DNA from 2 places in the Enterobacter cloacae complex sp. HYC033_NIDB genome. Region 1 is predicted to be linked to the other one. Evidence: predicted binding sites of a transcription regulator. Region 1 holds the regulator's gene; the other holds the start of a gene.
What was found. Region 1 encodes LexA, which represses DNA repair genes until DNA is damaged. Its sites were predicted from a motif close to TNCTGTATGTACATACAGNA; they were not measured.
Positions count from the first base shown of each region.

Region 2: a site for LexA is predicted at 2,521-2,540, ahead of metR (HTH-type transcriptional regulator MetR). Genes of this name have one in related genera too.

Region 1 is NZ_CP115123.1:1,097,105-1,104,886, reverse strand. Features, by position in the region: gene O1721_RS05250 (conjugal transfer protein TraF) at 1-731, opposite strand, end outside; gene O1721_RS05245 (cupin domain-containing protein) at 924-1,412, opposite strand; gene zur (zinc uptake transcriptional repressor Zur) at 1,530-2,042, shown strand; gene O1721_RS05235 (CsbD family protein) at 2,090-2,299, opposite strand; gene dinF (MATE family efflux transporter DinF) at 2,419-3,756, opposite strand; gene lexA (transcriptional repressor LexA) at 3,820-4,428, opposite strand; gene O1721_RS05220 (diacylglycerol kinase) at 4,537-4,905, opposite strand; gene plsB (glycerol-3-phosphate 1-O-acyltransferase PlsB) at 5,060-7,480, shown strand; gene ubiA (4-hydroxybenzoate octaprenyltransferase) at 7,573-7,782, opposite strand, start outside.
Region 2 is NZ_CP115123.1:983,753-991,534, reverse strand. Features, by position in the region: gene O1721_RS04730 (dienelactone hydrolase family protein) at 1-146, shown strand, start outside; gene metE (5-methyltetrahydropteroyltriglutamate--homocysteine S-methyltransferase) at 194-2,455, opposite strand; gene metR (HTH-type transcriptional regulator MetR) at 2,572-3,525, shown strand; gene O1721_RS04715 (carboxylate/amino acid/amine transporter) at 3,413-4,312, opposite strand; gene yigL (sugar/pyridoxal phosphate phosphatase YigL) at 4,395-5,195, opposite strand; gene pldB (lysophospholipase L2) at 5,227-6,219, opposite strand; gene rhtB (homoserine/homoserine lactone efflux protein) at 6,331-6,951, shown strand; gene rhtC (threonine export protein RhtC) at 6,948-7,568, opposite strand; gene recQ (ATP-dependent DNA helicase RecQ) at 7,630-7,782, opposite strand, start outside.

The DNA.
Region 1 (7,782 bases):
CAGGTTTTTTGCAACTTCGGCGTGACGCCAACGGAAACCGGAACGCCGCCAAGATCGAACTGACGGGCCACCGCAATACCGTAGTCGGACACAATCGCCCCCCGACCAGACGCCGTAGAGTTAAGGTTTTTGGTGATCTGATCGGTACCGTTTAGCGCGGCATCCAGCGCCACACCGGCAGCCACCGCATCGCTTCGTTGTATACCGCGCAGATAATCAATGTCCTGCTGATCGATTGAAGAGCTGACCCGGCCATGGGCATAGCCTTTTGCCATAAAGGCCACGGAAAGAATATCGTTAGGGATACTGACGGCAATCCCCGCCCCTGCGGTGGCGTGTGCGGTCTTGCCTTTCAGGTAGTCCAGTTCATCAGCGAGATCTTTCGCTGCGCCCTGGAACTGATTGATCGAACCTAATGGATTGGTGATAACTTCAATGGGGGTCAGACTATCAACCACATCCTTGTAATGATTGATTTTGTCGTTAATGGTATCAATCTCGTCCTGAAGATTGTCTTCATCGGTCACCTGCACGCCAACGGACGGCAAAATGACCGTCACATCATCCTCTGGCTTAGATTTTGCCAGTAACGCGGGGTTGATTAACGCCCCGCTGCCATAGCTCCCTGCCGCGACACCCGTTCCGCCCATTGCGTCGCTACGCGCTTCCGTCCAGGTATTGGCTGCTCCCGCCTGATTTGCCATAAAAAAGGAGACAGCGATGCTAACCATCGAAAATTTAAAATGTTTTTTCACAGTGTGCTCGTAAATAGTTTGTTATTAGTTAACCCTGTCTGTTATCACCCAAACAGGAACGAACTTTTGCTGTGAATAAGTGCAAAAAGACCCGCTATTTCCTTAAGTTAAATTCCATCCCGGCCTGTTGTAATATGTGACGACCATCAATATTTATAGAAGAGGAAATTATTTTCGCCCAGGTTTTCCATCGTGCGGCCCAAAAAACTGAGGCGGATGGTCGACCCAGCGGTCTTCGCGCGTCGCGGCATACACCGGATTGAGCGGATAGTAGATGCGGTTATGTTTTTTATTGGCCTCACCCACCACCAGTAAGCGCACCTCTTCATCGGTATTGTTGATAAAGGTATGACACACGCCCGTCCCGGCTGGAAATCCCACGCTGTCTCCGGGTTCGAGCTTCCATAAATAGCCATTGATCCAGGCCTCAGGGTAACCCTCCAGAACGTAAACAAACTCCTCTTCGTCGCTTTCCGCATGCGGATAAGACGTACGGCGTCCGGGTGGCAGCCGTTCATGGTGAATACCAATGCGGCCGAGACCCAGCCTGCGGGCCAGCGGCGCGCCAACAGAAAAACGTTCGTTGCTGTCAGGATACGTTGCGTCATCAGCGCCTTCCACGTCCCGCCAGTGCCGAATACAGTCAGGTCTTTTCATTTTGCGATCTCCTGATTTGCGATGCGTCAGGTATAGCACAGCCTGGCGGATCTCGGTGTTTTTAGCAGAACATGGTAAAGTGAGTGTTTTCACCCCTTACCATATCCGAGGTGCCCGATGGACAAGTCCACAAAAGAGCTGTTAGCGCAAGCTGAAAAGCTGTGCGCGCAACGCAATGTGCGCCTGACCCCGCAGCGCCTTGAGGTACTGCGTCTGATGAGCCTGCAACAGGGTGCCATCAGCGCCTACGATCTGCTCGATCTGCTGCGTGAAAGCGAGCCGCAGGCAAAACCGCCGACCGTTTATCGGGCGCTGGATTTTCTGCTGGAGCAAGGGTTTGTGCATAAAGTGGAATCAACAAACAGCTATGTGCTGTGCCATCTTTTTGACCAGCCAACTCACACGTCCGCCATGTTTATCTGCGATCGCTGTGGTGTGGTGAAGGAAGAGTGTGCGGAAGGTGTGGAAGATATTATGCATACGCTGGCAGCCAGAATGGGCTTTGCGCTGCGCCATAACGTGATTGAAGCCCACGGCTTATGTTCTGCCTGCGTGGAGGTGGAGTCATGCCGCCATCAGGATGCCTGTCAGCACGATCACTCTATCCTGGTCAAGAAAAAGCCGCGTTAAAGCCAAAGAAAAAGGCGGCTCAGGGCCGCCCTTGGGGATAGTGCCGGTTACCAGCGGTAGTCGTTACGGGTTTCCCAGTCTTTGACTTCATTTTCCGCCTGATCTTTTTCGTAACCGTAGCGCTCCTGGATTTTACCTACCAGCTGATCGCGCTTACCTTCAATGACGGTCATATCGTCATCTGTCAGCTTACCCCACTGTTCTTTCGCTTTACCTTTGAATTGCTTCCAGTTGCCGCCGATTTCGTCTTTATTCATAATCGTGTCCTCGTGTTAAGCGTCTATGAGTATCGTCCGCTTCGTTCTTTTCTGCTGGACGTGATTATTATTGTAGTTAAGGATTCGGCAGTTGTTTTTATATTCGGAATCTTTAACCGTTACGATATATCGTGCGGGGCTGGAAACCAGGTATTGTTTCGCCAGTGACGATGCCAGATAACGGCCAGCGAAAGGCCACGCAGTGAGAGAAACACCGCCAGCGCCAGCCACAGACCATGATTGCCGAGATACGGCAGGGTTAGCAGCGTCAGGCCGAACCCCGCCGCCGCGACGGCCATGCTGTTGCGCATCTCCGCCCCTCGCGTCGCACCAATAAACATGCCGTCCAGCAAATAGCACCACACGCCCACCACCGGTAATACTACCTGCCAGAGGATGTAGCGATCGGCCAGCTCACGTAGCGCGGGCAACGAGGTGAGTAGCGCGACAATATGCCCACCAAAACAGGCGTACACCAGAGCAAAGACCAGCGCCACCAGGCCCGCCTGACGACAGGCAGCACGCCAGACCTCACGTAACTGGCCGCTTTCACGCGCGCCATAGGCCTGCCCTGAATGCGCCTCGACGGCGTAAGCAAAACCATCCAGCGCATAAGCGGTAAAGGTCAGTAACGTCATGAGCACTGCGTTGACTGCGACGATTTCAGGCCCAAGACGCGCACCAAAAACGGTTAATGCACCAAAGCAGAGTTGCAGCAGAAGCGAACGGAGCATGATGTCGCGATTAAGCGCCAGCAGCTTACGAATGTTGCCGCGCCAGGCCGATTTCAGCAGATCCAGGGTGATACCGCGCATCGCCAGCACGCGCCAGACCATCCCCAAACCGATCAGCAGCGTACCGTACTCGGCAATCGCCGTGGCCAGCGCCGCGCCCCGGACGTTCATGTGCAGCCCCATCACCAGCCAGAGATCGAGCACAATGTTAAGCAGGTTGCCCACCACCAGTAGGATCACCGGTGCGCGGGCGTACTGCACGCCCAGCAGCCAGCCCAGCAAGACCAGGTTTGCCAGTGAAGCGGGCGCGCTGAGCCAGCGAATTTCGAGGAACCGCCGGGCCTGTTCCAGTACGGCATCGCTGCCGCCTACAATATGGAGCGCAAGATCAATCAGCGGCGTACGCAACAGAACGATTAACGCGCCAGCACCGAATGCCAGAATGAGCGGCTGAACCAGCGCACGCGCCAGACGCAGAGGATCTTTTGCACCATACGCCTGGGCCGTCAGGCCTGTCGTACTCATGCGCAGAAAAAGCAGCAGCATAAAGAGGAAGCTGGTCGCCGTTGCGCCGATCGCGACGCCGCCAAGATAAATCGGCGAATCGAGATGCCCGATAACCGCCGTATCCACCAGCCCCAGCAGAGGAACGGTAATATTGGAAAAAATCATCGGTAGCGCAAGACGCCACAACGCCTTATCGGCAGAAGTTAGCAGTGCCATGGAAATTACCGGAATCAGAAAACAGGCCAGGCTGTAGAGGAACTACAGCCTGTCAGGAAGAGATTACAGCCATTCACCGTTGCGGATAACGCCGACCGCCAGCCCTTCAATAGAGAAGCTCTGCTCGCGGAGATCCACCACAATCGGGGAGAATTCATTGTTTTCAGGCAGAAGCTGCACGGTATTGCCTTGTTTTTTCAGGCGCTTAACCGTCACTTCATCATCAATGCGCGCCACCACGACTTGCCCGTTACGCACGTCCTGCGTTTTGTGTACCGCCAGCAGATCGCCATCCAGAATACCGATATCTTTCATGGACATTCCGCTAACGCGCAGCAGGAAATCGGCGCTCGGCTTGAACATGCCTGGGTCAACCTGATAGTGCCCTTCGATGTGCTGCTGCGCCAGCAGAGGTTCACCTGCGGCAACGCGGCCCACCAGCGGAATACCGCTCTCTTCTTCCACAAGCAGACGAATGCCGCGTGAGGCGCCGGAAACAATCTCAATCACGCCCTTACGCGCCAGCGCTTTAAGGTGCTCTTCGGCAGCATTAGGAGAACGGAAGCCCAGACGCTGCGCAATTTCTGCACGCGTGGGTGGCATACCCGTCTGGCCGATATGATCCCGAATGAGATCAAACACCTCTTGCTGCCTGGTCGTTAACGCTTTCATACCGCCCCCTGGGTGTATATACAGTTATGCTGTGAGTATATACAGTCAAAGGCGATTTTGGAACCAAAAACTGCACAAAAAACCAGGGACTTAATTATTCCTCGAGGCTCATCGGAAATGCGACCAAAGCAGCGTGACCCAGGTGATCGCCGCAGTGATAATCGCCAGCAGTACGGCAGCGGAACCCATGTCTTTCGCCCGGCCAGACAGTTCATGGAATTCCGACCCGATTCGGTCAACAACGGCCTCAATAGCGCTATTCAGAATTTCCACTATCATCACCAGAAGGACAGATCCGATGAGCAGTACGCGGGTGATAGCATCAACATCAAGGAAGCAGGCGATGACAACGGCAACGATTGCGGCAACCGCTTCCTGGCGGAAAGCGGCTTCATTAACCCATGCCGCGCGGAAACCTTTCCATGAATAACCGGCAGCTTTAATGATTCGAGTTAACCCAGTGGTATTATTGGCCATTAAAAGAACCTTTTATGATAAATAGCGTCTGTAACTAAAGCCGCAGCGCGTTTTGCTGCAACCTGAAGTATGACGGGTAACAACAGAAATTTTGCGCGCTTTCTGTTATCCTTGCGCCGCAATTGCATTATTAACCAGAGGCTTTACATCGTTTATGTCCGGCTGGCCACGAATTTACTACAAATTACTTAATTTACCATTAAGCGTACTGGTAAAAAGTAAGTCTATCCCAGCAGAACCTGCGCTGGAATTAGGGCTCGATACGTCGCGCCCTATTATGTACGTTTTGCCTTATAACTCGAAGGCAGACCTGCTGACGCTTCGCGCTCAATGTCTGGCGCACGATTTACCTGACCCGCTCGAACCGCTGGAAGTCGACGGTACGCTGCTGCCGCGCTACGTGTTCATCCATGGCGGACCGCGCGTGTTCACCTATTACACGCCGAAAGAAGAGTCCATTAAGCTGTTCCATGATTACCTTGATCTGCACCGCAGCAACCCCGATCTGGACGTGCAGATGGTGCCGGTGTCGGTGATGTTTGGCCGCCGTCCGGGGCGTGAAAAAGGGGAAGAGAACCCGCCGCTGCGTATGCTCAACGGCATTCAGAAGTTCTTCGCCGTCTCCTGGCTAGGACGCGACAGCTTTGTCCGCTTCTCACCTTCCGTTTCACTGCGCCGCATGGCGGATGAACACGGCACTGACAAAATCATTGCGCAAAAGCTGGCGCGCGTTGCGCGTATGCACTTTGCACGTCAGCGTCTGGCGGCCGTTGGGCCACGTCTCCCGGCGCGTCAGGATCTGTTCAACAAGCTGCTGGCTTCCAAAGCGATTGCCCGTGCCGTAGAAGATGAAGCGCGCAGCAAGAAAATTTCGCACGAGAAAGCGCAGCAGAACGCAATCGCGCTGATGGAAGAGATCGCCGCGAACTTCTCCTACGAGATGATTCGCCTCTCTGACCGTATCCTCGGCTTTACGTGGAACCGCCTCTATCAGGGGATTAACGTCCACAACGCCGAGCGCGTGCGTCAGTTAGCGCACGACGGCCACGAAATTGTCTATGTGCCCTGCCACCGCAGCCACATGGACTACCTGTTGCTCTCTTACGTGCTCTATCACCAGGGGCTGGTGCCGCCGCATATTGCTGCCGGTATCAACCTGAACTTCTGGCCAGCAGGCCCGATATTCCGCCGTCTGGGTGCGTTCTTCATTCGTCGTACCTTCAAAGGTAACAAGCTCTACTCCACCGTCTTCAGGGAGTATCTGGGCGAGCTGTTCAGCCGCGGTTATTCCGTGGAGTACTTTGTTGAAGGTGGTCGCTCGCGTACCGGTCGTCTGCTCGATCCGAAGACCGGCACGCTGTCGATGACCATTCAGGCCATGCTGCGTGGCGGTACGCGTCCTATCACGCTGGTGCCTATTTACATCGGTTATGAACACGTGATGGAAGTGGGCACCTACGCGAAAGAGCTGCGCGGTGCGACCAAAGAGAAAGAGAGTCTGCCGCAGATGCTGCGTGGGCTGAGTAAACTGCGCAACCTCGGCCAGGGCTACGTGAACTTTGGTGAGCCCCTGCCGTTGATGACATATCTGAACCATCATGTTCCGGAGTGGCGCGAGTCTATCGATCCTATCGAAGCGGTACGTCCGGCCTGGCTGACGCCAACGGTCAACGGCATTGCATCCGAGCTGATGGTACGCATCAACAATGCTGGTGCGGCAAACGCCATGAACCTGTGTTGTACTGCGCTTCTGGCCTCCCGCCAGCGTTCACTGACCCGCGAACAGCTGACCGAGCAGATTGACTGCTACCTGGATATCATGCGCAACGTGCCGTATTCCGTTGATTCGACCGTGCCGTCTGCCACCGCCAGCGAGCTGATCGATCACGCGTTGCAGATGAACAAGTTCGAAGTCGAGAAAGATACGATTGGTGACATCATCATTCTGCCGCGCGAGCAGGCCGTGCTGATGACCTACTACCGCAATAACATCACGCACATGCTGATGCTGCCGTCGCTGATGGCGGCCATTATTACCCAGCACCGCCGGATTTCGCGTCAGGAGCTGCTGCGCCATATTCAGGCCATCTACCCAATGCTGAAAGCGGAGCTGTTCCTGCGCTGGAGTAAGGATGAACTGGCGGCAGAGCTCGATAAAATGACGGCAGAGATGCATCGTCAGGGGCTGATTACCATCAGTGATGATGAACTGCATATCAATCCGTCACGTTCCCGTACCTTGCAGCTTCTGGCTTCCGGTGCGCGTGAGACGTTGCAGCGCTACGCCATTACCTTCTGGTTGCTGAGTGCAAATCCGTCCATCAACCGCGGTACGCTGGAAAAAGAGAGCCGGACGCTGGCCCAGCGCCTTTCCGTTCTGCATGGCATTAACGCCCCGGAATTCTTCGACAAAGCGGTATTCAGCTCCCTGGTGCTGACGCTGCGCGACGAAGGGTACATTAGCGATACGGGCGATGCCGAGCCGGAAGAGACGATGAAGGTTTACCAGATGCTGGCAGAGCTGATTACCGCGGATGTGCGTTTGACGATTGAGAGTTCGACGCAGGGCGAGTGATGCTAAAGCCGGGTGGCGCTAACGCTTACCCGGCCTACATGTTCCGCTAAATCGTAGGCCGGGTAAGGCGAAGCCGCCACCCGGCTTTTTTATCACCAGTAACTCATCGCCAGGCCCAGAAACAGCACCAGCCCGACGTAGTTATTATTCAGAAACGCTTTAAAGCAGGCTTCACGCTCGCGTTTCGCGATCAGCTTCTGCTGATACGCAAACAGCAGCCCCGCCACCAGTACGGACCAGTAATACTCCCAGTTCAGGCCGTTCAGGCGACCAATCGCCACCATCAGCGCCAGCACCGCCAC
Region 2 (7,782 bases), 110 kb from region 1:
ACGCGACGGCGGAGATCGTGGTGTACCCGGATGCGGGACACGCGTTTAATGCCGATTATCGTCCGAGCTATCACGCAGAATCGGCGAAAGATGGCTGGCAGAGAATGCTGGCGTGGTTCAGCCAGTACGGCGGGAAGAAAGCGTAATACAAAAAGCCCGGTGGCGGCTGCGCCAACCGGGCAATCCAGCCCAACTACGCCTGACGCAAATTCTGCGCCGCCTGCACCATGTTCGCCAGCGCCGCGCGGGTTTCAGGCCAGCCGCGGGTTTTCAGGCCGCAGTCCGGGTTTACCCACAGACGTTCCGCCGGGATGCGCCGGGCGGCTTTTCTCAGCAGCGCTTCAATCCACTCCACGCTCGGCACGTTAGGAGAGTGAATGTCGTACACGCCCGGCCCGATTTCGTTCGGGTAGTCGAACTCTTCGAACGACTCCAGCAGCTCCATATCTGAACGCGAGGTCTCGATGGTGATCACATCGGCGTCGAGCGCGGCAATGGCGTCCATGATGTCGTTAAATTCGCAGTAACACATGTGGGTGTGGATCTGCGTGTCGTCCTTCGCGACGGCCGCGTTGAGGCGGAACGCCTCCACGCCCCACGTCAGATAAGCATCCCAGTCGCTGCGACGCAGCGGCAGGCCTTCACGCAGCGCCGGTTCGTCGATCTGAATGATGCCAATCCCCGCCGCTTCCAGATCCGCCACTTCATCACGCAGCGCCAGGGCGATCTGTTTGGCGATGGTTTCCCGGGATACATCTTCACGCGGGAACGACCAGCAGAGAATGGTCACCGGCCCCGTCAGCATGCCTTTTACCGGTTTGTCGGTCAGAGACTGGGCATACTTCGCCCACTCCACGGTGATCGCTTCCGGGCGGCTGACGTCGCCGATCACCACCGGCGGCTTCACGCAGCGGGAGCCGTAGCTTTGCACCCAGCCGTTCTGGGTAAAGACGAAGCCGTCCAGGTGTTCACCGAAGTATTCCACCATATCGTTACGCTCGGCCTCGCCGTGCACCAGCACGTCCAGACCCAGACGTTCCTGCTCGACGATTGCCTGTTTGATGTGTTCCGCAATGCCGGTGCGGTAATGATTCGCATCCAGATTGCCCTTTTTGAAGTCCAGACGCAGGCCGCGGATCTCGGTAGTCTGCGGGAAGGAGCCGATGGTTGTGGTCGGCCACGCGGGCAGGTTAAAGCGCGCACGCTGGGCTTCGGCGCGCACTTCATACGGGCTCTGGCGCTGGCTGTCCCGGGCAGTGATGGCCGCCAGACGTTTTTCCACCACAGGGTTATGCACGCGCGTCGAGTGACGGCGCGCCTGGATCGGCGCGCTCCAGTCGGTAATCGCTGCCGTGTCGCCGCTGTTTAACGCGTCGCGCAGCAGAGCCAGCTCCTCACATTTTTGCAGGGCGAAGGCAAACCAGCTTTTCACCTCAGGGTCGAGTCGGGTCTCCACGCTCAGGTCGATCGGGCTGTGCAGCAGGGAACAGGAAGAGGCTACCCACAATTCACGTTTACCGACAATATCCTTAATTTGTGCATATTTCTCAGTGAGATCGGCGCGCCAGACGTTACGACCATTCACCAGACCGGCAGAGAGCAGCCACTCCGCAGGCAGACGCTTGTGCAACTCTGCCACATCGTCTTTGCCGTGAACGAGATCAACGTGCAGACCCTGAACCGGCAGCGCAGTAATGGTGTCGAGGTTAGGCGTTACGCCCTCGAAATAGGTGGTCAGCAGCAGCTTCACCTGGCCCGTGAGCGCGTCATACGCCGGTTTGAAGGCATCCAGCCACGCCTGCGGCAACTCAAGCACCAGCGCCGGTTCATCGATTTGCACCCACTGAATACCGCGCTTACCCAGCTCAATCAGAACCTGCTTATAAACCGGCAGAATAGCGTTCAGCAGGCTGAGGCGGTCGAACTGCTCGCCTTTCACTTTGCCCAGCCACAGGTAGGTGACCGGCCCCAGCAGCACGGGTTTCACCTGGTGACCCAGCGCCAGCGCTTCGTCCACTTCATCCAGAAGCTGGGTCCAGGTCAGTTTGAACTGCTGGCCCTTAACGAACTCCGGCACCATATAGTGATAGTTGGTGTTAAACCACTTGGTCATTTCCGCCGCTGCCGCTGGCTCACCCGTTGGCGCGCGGCCACGGCCGATGCGGAACAGGGTATCGATATCCACCGATCCATCGTTGTTCTGATGACGAGCCGGCACGTTGCCAAGCAGCAGGCTGGTGGTCAGAACATGGTCGTACCAGGCGAAATCGCCCACCGGCAGCAGGTCTACGCCCGCCTGTTTTTGCTGATCCCAGTGACGCGCGCGCAGCTCGCGTCCCACGGCCAGCAGTTCTTCGCGGGTGGCGTTACCCGCCCAGTAACTTTCTTGCGCTTTTTTCAGCTCGCGACGCAGGCCAACGCGAGGGAAACCGAGAGTGTGAGTGCGGATTGTCATGACATACCCCTTGTAGAAATTCGTTATTTAGACGTCCAGATGTTTACACTTCTATAATTGGCAGGTACTGTATATTCCTCAAGCGCAAAATGTTCATGGCGAAGTGAAGGACTTTCATGATCGAGATAAAACACCTGAAAACGCTACAAGCGTTGCGGAACTGCGGTTCTCTTGCGGCGGCAGCGGCCACGCTGCACCAGACTCAGTCTGCCCTTTCTCACCAGTTCAGCGATCTGGAACAACGCCTCGGCTTTCGTCTTTTTGTGCGTAAGAGCCAGCCTTTGCGCTTTACGCCGCAGGGCGAAATTTTGCTTCAGCTGGCGAACCAGGTGCTGCCGCAGATTGCCAGCGCGTTGCAGTCCTGCAACGAGCCGCAGCAGACCACCCTGCGCATCGCCATTGAGTGTCACAGCTGTATTCAGTGGCTGACCCCCGCGCTTGAGAACTTCCGCCAGAAGTGGCCGCAGGTGGAGATGGACTTCAAATCCGGCGTCACGTTTGATCCGCAGCCGTCGCTTCAGCAGGGTGAGCTGGATCTGGTGATGACCTCAGATATTCTACCGCGCAGCGGTCTGCACTATTCGCCAATGTTTGATTTTGAGGTGCGTCTGGTGCTGGCCCCGGACCATCCGCTGGCCGCTAAAACGCGTATCACGCCGGAAGATCTGGCAACGGAGACGCTGCTGATTTACCCGGTACAGCGCAGTCGTCTGGATATCTGGCGCCATTTCCTGCAACCCGCGGGCATCAGCCCACAGCTGAAAAGCGTGGATAACACGCTGCTGTTAATTCAGATGGTGGCGGCCAGAATGGGGATTGCGGCGCTGCCGCACTGGGTGGTCGAGACGGTTGAACGCCAGGGTCTGGTGGTCACCAAAACCCTGGGTGAAGGACTGTGGAGCCGGCTGTACGCCGCCGTGCGCGACGGCGAGCAGCGTCAGCCGATTACGGAAGCGTTTATTCGCTCAGCGCGGAACCACGCGTGCGACCATCTTCCGTTTGTGCGGAGCGCGGAGCGACCCAGCGGCGATGTACCCACAGCGAAGCCAGGATCACCGTTCCCCCAATAAGGAAACTCGGCCAGTGCGGCTGCTCCTGCCAGATGGCGAGGTTCACCAGTAGCCCCGCCGGCACGTGCACATTGTTCATGATCCCCAGCGTCCCGGCGTCTACCTGCGTAGCGCCGTAGTTCCACATAAAATAGCCCAGCCCCGACGCCACCACGCCCAGCCAGACCAGAACGCTCCACTGCACGGAGGTAGTCGGCAGCTTTTGCGGATTGCCGAGCAGAAACCACGCCGCTACCGCGACAATCGCCGCGCCCATATAGAACCACGCAAACGCGTTATGCTGCGGCATCGGGCGGGTCTCCATCAGACGTTTGTAACCCACCATCCCGATGGCAAAGCTGATATTAGCGAGCTGGACGAACATCAGCCCGGTCCAGAAGTGATCGCTTACCTTGTCATAGCGAATAATCGCAGCGCCAATGACTGCCAGCGCAGCGCTCAGCAGATATCCCCAGCGCAAACGGCGCCTGCTGAGCAAGTCGTAAATCAGCGTGATGTAGAGCGGCGTCAGCACGGTGAAGAGCAGAAATTCCGAGACGGACAGGTAAACGTAGGCCCGGAAGCTGAACAGGTACATGATGCCGAGCTGCATCGCGCCTACCAGCATGTACAGCAGTATCGTTTTTAGCGACTGCCCGCGGGTACGCAGGAACGGCAGGAACACCAGCGCCGCCAGCCCCACGCGCATCAGTACCGAGAAGTAGCTGTCGACCGATCCGGCAAGGTATTCGCCAATCAGACTAAAGGAGAAGGCCCACAGGATAGTGGTGATAATGAGTAGCGCCACAATGCTTGTCTCTCAGAAAGAAGGAGAGGCATTGTAGCGAACTCTTTAGTTGACATCTGAACAATAAACAATCAATTGAAGATTATTCAAGGAACAGTTTGCGCAGATACTTAGGCACGGCGTTATCGCCGTTGGTGCCGATCACTTCCAGCTCCGGGTGCAGATCTTTCAGGCGCTGGTGCGCGTTCTGCATGATGCAGCCTTTACCCGCCATGGAGAGCATCTCGGCATCGTTCATGCCATCGCCAAAGGCGATACAGTCTTTCAGATCAAAGCCCAGCCGTTTCGCTACCGCTTCCAGCGCGTGACCTTTGGACACCCCGCCCGCCATCACTTCCAGACAGGTCAGCGTGGAGAAGCTCACGTTCACGCGGTCGCCCCAGCGGGCGTTGATCGCCTGCTCCAGCGGCAGTAACTCCTCATGATTTACACAGGTGAAGAATACCTTGCTGATCCCTTCCGGCTCCAGCAGACCCGGCTCGTACAGTGAGTACTGGAATACGGCTTCCTTGAAGAAGCGCATCTCTTCCGGGCGATGGCGGTTCATAAACCACTCGTCGTCGCGGTAAACGTTAGTCACGATATCCGGGTTGTTATGCACAATGCCGAACAAATCGGTGGCGATGTCACGATCGAGATTATGGGTAAAAATCAGGTTGCCGTCCGTGTCATGTACGCGCGCACCGTTAGAGGTGATCATGTACGACTTGATCTCCAGGTTATCGCGGATCTGTCCCACGTCCACGTGGTGGCGACCGGTGGCGAACACAAAGTTCACGCCACGGGCAGTCAGGAGTTTTAGGGTCTCTTTCGCATAAGGCGACAGGGTGTGGTCGGGGGAAAGCAGCGTGCCATCTAAATCAGATGCAACAACCTGGTACATAGGGATTTCAACCTCTGGTGGAAAACAATAATCAGTTATGCCTGTTGAAAAATTCAACAATGGCGTTGAGCGCGACTGAGCGCATAGCGTCCTTTTCAAAAAGGATCTCATGGTACGCACCGTTGATGACCAGCGGTTTACCCCCTTCACAGGGATGGCCCGCAGCGGCGCGAAGTTCACAATAGCGGTCATGCATGCGGTTATCCACCACACGCTCTTCTTCCGCCTGGATCAGGAGCGTCGGCGTGTCATCATCGCCTACGCCCGCCAGCACCTGCTCACCGGCATGAATACCTTCCCGCACCCAGTGCCAGGTGGGGCCGCCGACCCGCAGACGCGGTTCATCGGCATAAAAACGCAGGTTGCGGCGATAACGCTGCCGGCTGTGGGTTAACACGTTGATGGCAAATGGCAATGCCCGCCAGCGTCCTGTTCCGATGGCATAGCCTTCTCGAATGCGCTGATGGCCCTCAGCCCAGTCGAGAAGATGGCGCACCATCCAGTCAGGAAAACGTATCACAATGCCGTACATCGGCGCGGTCAGCGCAATGGCGTCACACTGGTGCTTATGGCGCTGCAAAAACAACGTCGAGATCGCCCCCCCCATGGAGTGGGCAAGAATATAACGCTTGCGCCACGGTCCGGGCTGCACTTCCTGCTGCCAGAACGCGGCCAGATCGTCGACGTAATCGCTGAAGTTATCCACGTGGCCGCGATGGGTATCCGGCAACATCCTGCCAGAAAGCCCCTGCCCGCGATGGTCGATAATTAACACATCAAAGCCCAGATGGAACAGGTCATACGCCAGCTCGGCATATTTGATATAGCTTTCGATGCGCCCGGGGCAGACCACAATCACCCGGTCATTTTTTTCATCACGGAAACGAACGAAGCGCACCGGGATTTCCCCGACGCCCATAAACTCATCTTCCTCACGCTGGCGCCAGAAATCGGTCAGCGGCCCCATGGAGAAAGCAGCAAATGCGTTTTCTCGTGTTTCCCAGTCCTTTTTCTGCTGAAACATTGGGTTTCCACCCCCCGTAATTCAGGGAATATCGTTTTTTTCGTTACCGGTCACAAAATGACTCAACAATAGCGTATTGTGGCATAAAAACAGACGATCCGGGAGTTTCAAATGACCTTCGAATGGTGGTTCGCCTACCTGCTGACATCCATCATCCTCAGCCTTTCACCTGGCTCGGGCGCAATCAACACCATGACCACCTCCATTAATCACGGCTATCGCGGCGCGGCGGCGTCAATCGCCGGTTTACAGACCGGGCTTGGCATTCATATTGTGCTGGTGGGGATTGGTCTGGGCACGCTGTTCTCCCGTTCGGTGCTGGCCTTCGAGGTGCTGAAATGGGCTGGCGCAGCGTATCTTATCTGGCTGGGTATTCAGCAGTGGCGCGCCGCAGGCTCGATTGATCTGCATACGCTCTCCCGGACGCAAACACGCGGCCACCTGTTTAAACGCGCGGTGTTCGTTAACCTGACCAACCCGAAAAGCATCGTGTTCCTCGCCGCCCTGTTCCCGCAGTTTATCGTGCCGCATCAGCCACAGGTGATGCAGTACGTGGTGCTGGGCGCGACCACCATTATTGTCGATATCATTGTGATGATTGGTTACGCGACGCTGGCGCAGCGAATTGCGGCGTGGATCAAAGGGCCTAAGCAGATGAAGGCCCTGAACAAAGTCTTTGGTTCGCTGTTTATGCTGGTTGGCGCGCTGCTTGCGTCAGCGCGTCATGCTTAGCGAGAAATGATGAGATGAATGCCGAAGCCGGCGAACAGCGCGCCGGCAAAGCCGTCGATCCATTTCGCGATGCGCTGGTAGCCGCGACGCATCGCCGGTAAGGCAAACAGGCTTGCCACAACGGTAAACCAGGCGAACGTCTCAACAACGATCAGCAGGAAGATCCCCCAGCGCGCGCCCGCGCCGACGTTATCCCCCACAAACAGCGAGAACACAGAGCCGAAGTAGATAATCGCTTTCGGGTTCGCCAGGTTGGTCAGCAGCCCTTTCACAAAGCTACGGCCGCCCGTTGCCAGCTCAACCTTTGGCTCTTCCGGCTTTTTCTCTTCTTTCTTCAGCGCCCCGCGCAGCATCTGGTAGCCCATCCAGCACAGGTACAGACCGCCGCCGACCATGATGATGTTATGCAGCCACGCCATTTTCGCCAGGATCAGGTTCAGACCGAGCAGCGCAACCGCCGCCCAGACCATGACGCCCATGGTAATACCGAGCACACCCATCATCGCCTCTTTACGGGAGCGGCTGACGGCCGTTTGCGACACGAAGAAAAAGTCAGGGCCAGGGCTCATCAGCGCAACGATGTGCACTAACGCCACGGTGAGAAATAGCATTAACATAATTAGCTCGCGGGGAAATAATACAGTGAGTCACCATCCTGGCACTTTTTCGCCCGGCTGACTACTCCTCATCATCACCATCAGCGTGGGAACGGATGAGCGCCATAAACTCTTTACCAAAGCGCTCCAGCTTACGCGTGCCGACGCCGTTGACGCTGAGCATCTCGCTGGCGCTGAGCGGCATTTGCTCGGCCATCTCGATCAGCGTCGCGTC